Regions from separate parts of the Nisaea sediminum genome, predicted to be linked through region 3. Evidence: riboswitches for the same ligand, from Rfam matches in the RefSeq annotation. Region 3 holds a riboswitch; each other region holds the start of a gene.

Region 1 (3,268 bases), on a different contig from region 3:
AGGCGATCGGCGCCGGGATCGCGTCCGGCGCGGAGGCGGCGAGCACTTCCTCCAGCGACGGATGGTTGCGGCCCGCGAGGTAGTATCCCGCCTTCGGCAGCGGTGCAGGCTCGCGCCAGTCGGTTTCCGTTCCGATCAGGCTCGCGGCATAGCGGACGGCCTCCGCCGCGTTGCCGATCCCGCCCTCGATCAGGTAGCGCCAGAGCCGCTGGCAGGCGGCGGTATCGAGCGTGCCGTGCCCGCTCAGGTCCGGGTCCGGCTGGTCGTCTCCGGGCAGGAAGGCGAGCGGGATCTTCTTGCGGCGGCAGAAGGCCGAGAGCTGCTCGACGCCGTAGGGCCAGTAGCCGGTGCCGCCGATCACCCGCGCGACGACGAGTTTGGCGTGCGCAACCATCTCCTCGACATAGAGATCGACGGAGAGGTTGTGGCCGAGTTGCATGAGATTGGCGAGACGCAGGCTCGGGAACGGGCCGTCATGGCCGGCCGTCACCTGCGCATAGCCCTGGGCGAGGCAGGAGAGTTCGGTGTCCGCCGCGCTCAGGATCAGGATGTCGCCCGGCGTCTGGCCGAGATCGACCGCCTCGCTGCCGTCGGTGACCGTGCCGGGTGTTGCCGCCAGAAGATGCATGGGGCCTCCGCTGAGGAGAGGCCGGGTCTGTTACCCGGCGATGGCGGCGGCGATGGCGGCGCGGTCGAGCCCGTGATGGCCGATCACGACGAGGCGGGATTCCCGCGTCTCCCCGCCCTTCCAGTCGCGGTCGAAATAGCGCTGGATGCGCGGGCCGACACCTTGGATCACCTGGCGCATCGGCTTGCCCGGGATGTCAAGGAAGCCCTTCACGCGGAGGATGTCGTGGTCGCGCACGGCGGCGACGATGCGCTCCTCCAGCGCCTCGACGTCCTCGACGGACGCGAGCGGCAGCACGAAGCTGTCGAAATCGTCATGGTCGTGCTCGTGGCCGTCGTCATGGTGCGAGGGCCGGCTGTCGAGATCGTCCTCCGCCGCGGCGCCGAGGCCGAGCAGGATTTCCGCGCCGAGCTGGCCGTGTGCGCTGGCGACGGTCTTCACGCCGCCCCGGAGATAGGGAAGGACGGTCTCCCGCACTTTCGAGAGACTGGTCTCGTCGAGCAGGTCGGTCTTGTTCAGCACCACCATGTCGGCGCACTGCAGCTGTTCCTCGAACAGCTCCTCCAGCGGACTCTCATGGTCGAGCGACTCGTCGGCCTCGCGCTGGCCCTGCACCGCGTCGTGATCGTCGGCGAAACGGCCCTCGGAGACGGCGGCGGCGTCGATCACCGCGATGACACCGTCGACGGTGGTGCGGGTGCGCACTTCCGGCCAGGCGAAGGCCTTGACCAGCGGCTTCGGCAGGGCGAGGCCGGAGGTCTCGATGATGATGTGGTCGGGCTTGTCCGGGCGGGCGAGGATCGCCTCGATGGTCGGCAGGAAATCGTCCGCGACCGTGCAGCAGATGCAGCCGTTGGCGAGCTCGATCACGTCCTCGTCGCTGCAGCCCTCGATGCCGCAGCCGGTCAGCAGCTCGCGGTCGACGCCGAGATCGCCGAATTCGTTGATGATGAAGGCGAAGCGGCGGCCGCCATTGTTCTCCACCAGGTGCCGGATCATGCTGGTCTTGCCGGCACCGAGAAATCCGGTGATGACGGTGGCGGGGATCTTCTCACTCATGTCTGCCTCCTCGGGCCTTCCAAAGGCCGGTGATGTCACGTCTCGTCACCGAACGGAAGACCGTGCCCCGGACACACCCCGGACCGAAGCGGGCGACGATGCTGACGGCAGGTCTCCTGGCTCGCCGGGTCTTCGCGCTCCATCCGCCTTCCCGGCGGCAGTTCCCTGCCTCCAGTGGCCTCCGGTCGAAGCGCTCGCCGGCTACAGTTGCGGGGGCAGCCGCGGCTTGGACCGGCCAGATTGACCGGACCTCCACGTTCCCTTTTGATCCCCGAGGGGAACCGTCTGCGGGACTCTTGTCTGATGGGGCGGCTTTCGAGTCAAGGACCGTCGGAGCCGGAATCGACTCCGGAGGACAATATCGGTTACATTGCCTGCGAAAAAATGAGTCGATTGGACCTGAACGGACGAGAATCGAAAGTCACCAGATGGCGATTGCATCAACGACTTCGGTATCCCAGCAACTGAGTGCGCTCAACCTTGTCGGAGCGGCGCAACCGGCGGCTTCCGGGGGCTCCCCGACGACCACCACCCCGCAGCCCGTATCCGCCGCCGAAAGTCCCGCCGTCGCGGCCAGTTCCGTAATCGGCAGTTCCAGTCAGCAGAGTGCGGCTGTCTCGCAGGCGCAGTCCGCGCTTCAGGCGGCCGAGCGGGTCGTCGCCCAGCGCGAGGCCGACCTGCGCGACGCGAGAAGCGCCGTGGATGCCGCTTCCGATACGGCTGATCAGAGGCGTCAGGCCCTGTTCGATGCGGAATCGGCGGAACGCGTCGCACTCGCCGAGCAGCTCGAACGCGGCTCGCTGGTCAATATTTCCGTCTGAACATCGTCAGAGGACAGGGGCGGGCCCTGAAGTGCCGGGCCGCCCGGAAATCTTCAGATAATCACCAGTGTTTCAGCGGGGGGCTTCAGCAGGGAGCGTTCTCTCGGTCTCGCGGGCTTGATCGCGGTGAGCTCCACATAAAGCTCCTTCACGATGCTGTTGCACGTTCTGACCATCATCATGACTTCGTTCTTCGTTTTCCCTTGCACAACGTGCCGCTCGATGCGGAGCTCGCACCGTGTCAAGTCCCAGTCGCCGGTATAGCCGTAGTCCATGCCGTAGTATTTCGGCTGCCCGAAATACTGAAACGTTTTCGGGAAGTACGGCCGTGTGTGCGTCGGATCGACCCATGCGTCCTCATGAAACCCGTGCGGGATGGCGATCTGAAACACGGCCCCCGGTTTGGCGACCCGATAGAGCTCCTGCATGACGTCGAGCGGTTTCTGCAAGTGCTCGAGGGTGTGATGCATCAGAAATTTCGAGAAACGGTTATCCGCGAATGGCAGCGGGTTGGAGGCCACCGCATCCAAGTCAAACGCGAGATCAACCCCGTCGCCGGCAACGATGTCCAAGTTGATCATATCATCGAGAATTTGGCTTCCGCAGCCAAGATGCAGTCCGTCTTTCTGGTCGAGGTGATTCAAGGATCCGGATCCTTCATGAAATCGGCATTGTTGACGCACGAATACGCACCTGTTTGGCCGGATGTTAGCGTCTTGATGGCGGTAAGCCGATGCCAGGCTTAACGAGTGGTGCCGAT
Region 2 (3,268 bases), on a different contig from region 3:
TCTGCCGCGCGCGCTCGGCGGCGAGCAGTGCGAAGGCCGCATTGGCACCGGCGATCAGGTCCCAGGCCGGCAGCACGTGGTTCACTGGCCGCTTCTCGCCCGGCAGGCCGGGCTCGCCGGTCATCAGCGGGAAGCCGGCGCCGGCATTGGCGGTATAGTCGACGCCCTGGGTCCCGTCGGCCCAGCCCATGACCCGGAGGCTGATGATATCCTCGCGCCGCGCCTTCAGTGCCTCGTGGGAGAGGAATCCCGAAACCGGGTAGTTGGTGACGAAGAGGCCCCGGCCTTCGCCCGGCGCCGTCGCAAGGCGCAGCGCCAGCTCCCGGCCCTCCGGATTGCGGAGATCGAGCGCGACGGATTTCTTGCCCTTGTTCAGTCCCTCCCAATAAAGGCTCGCGCCGTTCGGTGCCTTCGGCCAGCGCCGGTAATCGAGCCCGCCGCCGATCGCGTCAAAGCGGATCACGGTGGCGCCCATCTGCAGCATGTTGAGGGTGCAGGAGGGGGCGGCGATGAAGGAGGCGCCCTCGACCACCGTCAGATCTTGAAGGAGCTTGTACATCCGTGTTTCTTGGGTCTGTTTCGTCAGGAATGCAATTGGCGCCGACCCTAGCACGGTTGGGGCGGCGCCAAAGAGGCCCAAACCGGAAAGAAGTCTGTCCGAAATGAAGTCTGTATATGTCGATGCCGACGCCTGTCCGGTGAAGAACGAGATCCTGGCGATTGCCGACCGCACGGAAGCGACTTTCTACATCGTCAGCAACCGGGGTTTCCGTACAGGCGACCGGGCGAACGTGAAGAACATCCTGGTCTCGGACAAGTTCGACGCGGCGGACGACTGGATCGCCGAGCGGGTGCAGCCGGGCGACATCGTCGTTACCGGCGATATTCCGCTCGCCAGGCGCGCCATCGAAGCGGGCGCCAAGGCGCTCGGCCATGGCGGGCGGGAATTCACCGAAGCGGGAATCGGCATGGCGATGGCGATGCGCGATCTGATGTCGGACCTCCGGGCCATGGGCGAGGTCTCAGGCGGCGGCCCGGCCTTCTCGAAAAGGGACCGGGAATCCTTCATCCGCGAGCTCGAGCGGATGCTGCGGGCCTGATGCTGCATCGCAGCGCTTGACAGAAGCGCGCCGAAAAACGAGCCTCGCATTGTTGGTGTCCTTCGGGACGAAAGGGAATCCGGTGCGCCTCCCAAGCGGCAAATCCGGGACTGCCCCCGCAACTGTAGCCGGCAAGATCCGACCGGGAATGCCACTGGCCTCATCAAGGCTGGGAAGGCGGTTTGGATCGAGGAGCCGGGAGTCAGGAAACCTGCCAACGCTGTGTCCCATTTTTACCCGGGCGGGGTGCACCGGAGGAGGTTTAGATGACCCGACTATCCACCCAAATTCCGGCCGACGATGCAGCCGACCGCGATCTCGCAACCCTGATCCTGACGCTTCTGAGCGTCGCGGAAGACGACCGGACGCTTTCCCGGTCCCTCTCCATGGTGCGGGCGGAGACCTCGCGGGAGGATTTCGCCGGCGGCATGCAGGAGGCGGCGCGGCGCATCGGTGTGCTCTTCGGCGCCGCACAGCGGCTGGAAGTGACAGAGAGAAGTTCCATAAACCGATTGCCGGTCTGATTGGCGCCCCGTCCGTTCGCTGCTAGCCTCCCGGCTGAATTTTTCTCAATGGGAGAGAGCGGGTGAACGATCAGACACCCCAGTCCATCGACGCGGCGCTTGCCGAGATCCGGTCCGTGCTTGGCCCGAAAGGCTGGCTCGAGGATCCGAGCGACACGCTGAAATACCGGACCGACTGGCGCGGCGCGCCGGAGGGCGAGGCGCTCGGCGTGGCCCGACCGTCCTCGACGGAGGAGACGGCGGCGATCGTGAAGGCGGCGGTCAAGGCCGGGATCTGCATCGTGCCGCAGGGTGGCAATACAGGCCTCGCCATCGGTTCCGTGCCGACCGAGAAGCGGCCGACCATCGTCGTTTCGACCGACCGGCTGACGGCAGTGCGCACTCTCGACCCGGACAATTACGCCATGGTCGCCGAGGCCGGCTGCGTGATCCAGAACATGCAGGCGGTCGCGGCCGAGGCCGGGCGGCTCTTCCCGCTCTCGCTCGCCTCCGAAGGCTCGAGCACGGTTGGCGGCACGCTCTCGACCAATGCCGGCGGCAACAACACGATCAAATACGGCAATACCCGCGAGCAGATCCTCGGCATCGAGGCGGTGCTGGCGGACGGCTCCGTCTTCGACGGGCTGGAGACGCTGCGCAAGAACAATACCGGCTACGACATGAAGCAGCTCTTCATCGGCGCCGAAGGCACGCTCGGCATCGTCACCGCCGCCGCCTTCCGCCTGATGCCGCTGCCCCGGGTGCGCGAGACAGCGATGCTCTCCGTGCCGTCCCCGCGCGAGGCGCAGAAGCTTCTGGGCTCGGCGCGCGAGCTCTCGGGGGACACCATCCTCGCCTTCGAGATCATGCCGCGCGCCTCTTTCGACATGGCGATCAAGTATATCGACGGCATTGCCGACCCGCTCACAGAGCCATCGCCCTGGTACGTGCTGATCGAGATGGGCACGCCGTCGCCGCTCGACGATCTTCGGGGCAAGCTGGAGGCGATCTTCAGCCAAGCGATGGAGCAGGGCTGGGTGACCGACGGGGTGATCGCCGAGAGCGAAAGCCAGCGCCGCGAGCTCTGGCGCATTCGCGAGGAGCAGGCCGAGGCGGGCAAGCGCGAGGGCACGCCCCGCATCGCCGGCGACGTCTCGGTCCCGGTCTCCCGCGTCGCCGATTATCTTGAGCAGTCGCAGGCGGCGATGAGTGAATGCGTGCCGGGCCTGCTCTTCAACTGCTTTGGGCATATGGGCGACGGCAATATTCATTACACCGCACGCAAGCCTGCTTCCGTCGGCGATGCCGAGTGGGAAGAGAAGAAACCCGAGCTGACCGCGCGGATGTACGAGACCGCGCTTGCGCTTGGCGGCAGTTTCTCTGCTGAACATGGCATCGGATCCGAGAAGCTTCCCTATCTGATCAAGTATGGCTCGCCCTCGAAGATCGCCCTGATGAAGGCGGTCAAGCAGGCACTCGACCCGAAGAACATGATGAATCCGGGGAAGGTCATTCCCTGATCACTTGATCCCGGCCCGCATGAAGCTCTGGACGAACTGCCTCTGGAACAGGAGGAAGGCGATCAGCAGCGGGCCGGAGGTCATCAGCGTCGCCGCGGTGATGATCGCCCAGTCGATCCCCTGGTCGGTCGAGGAGAAGACGCTG
Region 3 (3,268 bases):
CTACATCAACGGCTGGAAGACGCTTGCCGTTGGCAAGGCGCGCTACGGCGTGATGCTGCGCGAGGACGGTATCGCACTCGACGACGGCACCACCTCGCGCATCGGCGAGAACCATTACTACATGACCACCACCACCGCGGAGGCGGGACCGGTGATGCAGCATCTGGAAGTGCTGCTCCAGGTGCACTGGCCGGATCTTGACGTGAAGGTCGCCTCTGTCACCGACGAGTGGGCAGCGATGGCGATCGCTGGGCCGAACAGCCGCGCGATCCTCTTGGAACTCTTCCCCGACATGGACTTCTCCAACGACGGCTTCCCGTTCATGGGGGTCCGCGAGGCGAGCCTCGGCGGCATTCCGGCACGCATCTTCCGCATCAGCTTCTCCGGCGAGCTGGCCTACGAGATCGCGGTTCCAGCCGACTACGGTACGGCCGCCTGGGAACGCTGCATCGAGGCCGGTGCGGACCACGGCCTGCTGCCCTACGGGATGGAGGCGCTGGGTATCCTGCGCATCGAAAAAGGGCACGTGACGGTCAGCGAGGTGGACGGTCGCCACACCGCCGCCGACCTCGGCTTCGGCGGCATGATGAGCACGAAGAAGCGCTTCGTCGGCGATGCGATGGCGGCGCGGGAACTGATGGCAGACCCGTCGCGCCCGACACTCGTCGGCCTGACACCTCTCGACGGCAAGACCAAGATCCGCGCCGGATCCGTACTGGTGGCCGATCCGAAGACGCCGCCACCGGTGCCCAAGCTCGGCCATGTCAGTTCGACGGCCTACCTCAGCCCCAATCTCGGCCGGCCGATCTCGCTCGGCATGCTGAAGAACGGACGGGAGCGCATCGGGGAGACCGTCTGGGCGGTCTTTCCGCTCCGCAACGAAGCCGTCGAGTGCCGGGTGACCTCGCCCGTGGTCTATGACGAGGAAGGAACGCGCCTCCATGGCTGATCCTGCATCCCCTCTTCGCCGCTCCGCCCTTGCCGGCCTGCTCATACCCGGCGATTTCGGCGCCGCCCCGTTCAACGGTCCCGGCATCCTCATCGCGGAACGCGGACCTCTTTCCGTTGTTCAGATCGAGGCAGGCTCCGACGATCCGATCGCTGCGGCTGGCGAGGCACTCGGCGTCGCGCCGTCGAGCGTGCCCAATGAAGCGACCGGATCAGGCCGCCCGCGCATCCTCGGAACCGGCACCGGGCGCTGGATCGTCAGCGAACCGGAAAGTCGGGACCTCGCGGCCCATCTCCGTGCCGCCCTGCCCGAAAGCGCGGCGGTGACCGGGCTCTCACACGCCCGAGTCTGTCTCCGTCTCTCCGGCCGCGATGCGCGGACATTGCTCGCCAAGGGCTGCGGAATCGACCTTCACCCCGATGCTTTCCAGCCGGGTACGAGCCGGATGACCAGTCTGTTCCACGCGTCCGTTTTGATCGATTGCCGCAGCGCGGAGCCGGTCTACGACATCTATGTTCACCGTTCCTATGCGGCGCATCTGTTCGAGATGTTGCGCGACGGCGCCCTTGAATTCGGCTGCAGGATCGCCTGAGACCGGATCATCGCTTGTTCATGCGCGAAGGGGACGATATTCTGATCTGATGTTGGCTCCGATGCTGAAAGATCGGCTGAGGATTAAAAGGGAACACGGTGCGGCGTACCCATCAGGGACCAAATCCGTGGCTGCCCCCGCAACTGTGAGCGGCGAGCGACGTCCGGAGTGAGCCACTGGTCCCACCGGGGACTGGGAAGGCAGGACGAAGCAGTGACCCGCGAGCCAGGAGACCTGCCGACGTGGCGTCCGGATGACCGGGCGTCTGAAACAGCAACATCCGGGAATGGCAGGAGTGCCCGCCCCGGACAGGCTCTTGTCGGAGGGACACATGACGACAACCACTCAGCAGACCGCCGCGATTTCCATCGGCAGCTCGAAGAAACTGATCGCCACCTTCGCCCTTCTCGGCGGACTCGGGATCGTCTTCCTGACCGGATTCGCGTCGTCGGATACGGTCCACAACGCGGCCCACGACACCCGTCACAGCATGGCATTTCCCTGCCACTAGGACCTCACCATGCTGACGAGATTTGTGAAGGCCGCACTCGCGGCCGGATTTCTTGCGGGCGCGCTTGTAGCCGGCCTGCAGGAAGTCACCACCACCCCCTTGATCCTCGAAGCGGAAAAATACGAGTCGGGTGAGATCGCAAGCGCGGGACGTTTCCTGGTCGCGCATGCGTCGGAAATCCAGAGCGATTCGTTCGTCCATCTCGCCCATGCCGGCGAGGATCACGGCAACGAAAACGCCTGGGCGCCCGAGGACGGGATCGAGCGCAGCCTCTCGACGGCGCTGGCGACGGTCGGAACCACATTCGGTTTCGCCCTGATCCTGCTCGCCGTGATGGTCCTGACCAACGCGAAGATCACCACCCGGACAGGCCTCGCCTGGGGGGCTGCGGCGTTCGCCGCGACCGGCCTTGCGCCGGCCCTGGGTCTCAGCCCCGAACTTCCGGGCTCCGCGGCGGCGGTTCTGGAGGACCGGCAGATCTGGTGGATCGGAACCGCGATCGCCACCGCGGCGGGCCTGTTCCTCGCGCTCCGCGTCTCCAGCCTGCTCGCGATCGTCGCCGGTCTTGCGCTGATCGCGCTCCCGCACGTGATCGGGGCTCCCCACGCGGACGGCTACACGAGCAACGTCCCCTCGGAACTGTCGGGGCATTTCGCCTCGGCGTCCCTGGTGGTGCACGCCGTCACCTGGGCTCTGACCGGCTGCGTTGCCGGCTTCGTCTGGGAGCGGGCCGGGGCATCTTCCGCCACCGCAGACGCGTGAGCGAGCATATCGCGACGGAGGGCGGCGAGAACCGCCCTCCCCATCCCGTCACAATCGATGTCTGCACCTCCTGCCGCGCCGCCGATGGATCGAAGCGCAATGGGCAGCTGCTGCTTGAAAGGCTCCAGGACGCCTGCGCCCGCGAACCCGGGATCGCCCTGCGTCCCGTGGAATGCATGGCGGTGTGCGACCGGCCGGTCACCTTGGCGCTGCGCGGACCCGGGCTCTGGAGCTATGTGATCGGCGATGCCGATCCGGAAACCCAGGTCGAGGAAATTATCGCGGCGGCAAGAGCCGTTGCCGCCTCTCCGCATGGCGTTCCACCGCTGAAGGAGCGGCCCCCGGTCTTCCGGCGCGGCGTGATCTGCAGGCTGCTTCCCCCGCCCGATCCCGCCTGACACGGAAATTTCGACGTTCCCAATTTGCCTCTGGCCCAATTTGCCTCTGGATCAGC

What was found. Region 3 has a riboswitch for cobalamin ahead of IG122_RS02380 (CbtB domain-containing protein). Riboswitches for the same ligand answer to the same signal wherever they lie in the genome.
Region 1: linked by a shared signal. The riboswitch ahead of cobW (cobalamin biosynthesis protein CobW) and the one ahead of IG122_RS02380 (CbtB domain-containing protein) in region 3 are both predicted to bind cobalamin.
Region 2: linked by a shared signal. The riboswitch ahead of IG122_RS05115 (hypothetical protein) and the one ahead of IG122_RS02380 (CbtB domain-containing protein) in region 3 are both predicted to bind cobalamin.

What each region holds. Positions count from the first base shown of each region.
Region 1 covers NZ_JACZCQ010000014.1:13,972-17,239, forward strand. Annotated here, with positions in the region: gene cobN (cobaltochelatase subunit CobN) at 1-628, opposite strand, end outside; gene cobW (cobalamin biosynthesis protein CobW) at 659-1,687, opposite strand; cobalamin riboswitch at 1,777-1,988, opposite strand; gene IG122_RS22055 (hypothetical protein) at 2,116-2,508, shown strand; gene IG122_RS22060 (class I SAM-dependent methyltransferase) at 2,562-3,152, opposite strand; gene IG122_RS22065 (2OG-Fe(II) oxygenase family protein) at 3,251-3,268, opposite strand, start outside.
Region 2 covers NZ_JACZCQ010000003.1:32,321-35,588, reverse strand. Annotated here, with positions in the region: gene IG122_RS05125 (CoA transferase) at 1-559, opposite strand, end outside; gene IG122_RS05120 (YaiI/YqxD family protein) at 663-1,100, shown strand; cobalamin riboswitch at 1,137-1,333, shown strand; gene IG122_RS05115 (hypothetical protein) at 1,367-1,624, shown strand; gene IG122_RS05110 (FAD-binding oxidoreductase) at 1,687-3,123, shown strand; gene IG122_RS05105 (carbohydrate ABC transporter permease) at 3,124-3,268, opposite strand, start outside.
Region 3 covers NZ_JACZCQ010000001.1:505,130-508,397, reverse strand. Annotated here, with positions in the region: gene IG122_RS02390 (sarcosine oxidase subunit alpha family protein) at 1-949, shown strand, start outside; gene IG122_RS02385 (sarcosine oxidase subunit gamma) at 942-1,541, shown strand; cobalamin riboswitch at 1,578-1,797, shown strand; gene IG122_RS02380 (CbtB domain-containing protein) at 1,873-2,052, shown strand; gene IG122_RS02375 (CbtA family protein) at 2,062-2,814, shown strand; gene IG122_RS02370 (DUF1636 family protein) at 2,811-3,212, shown strand.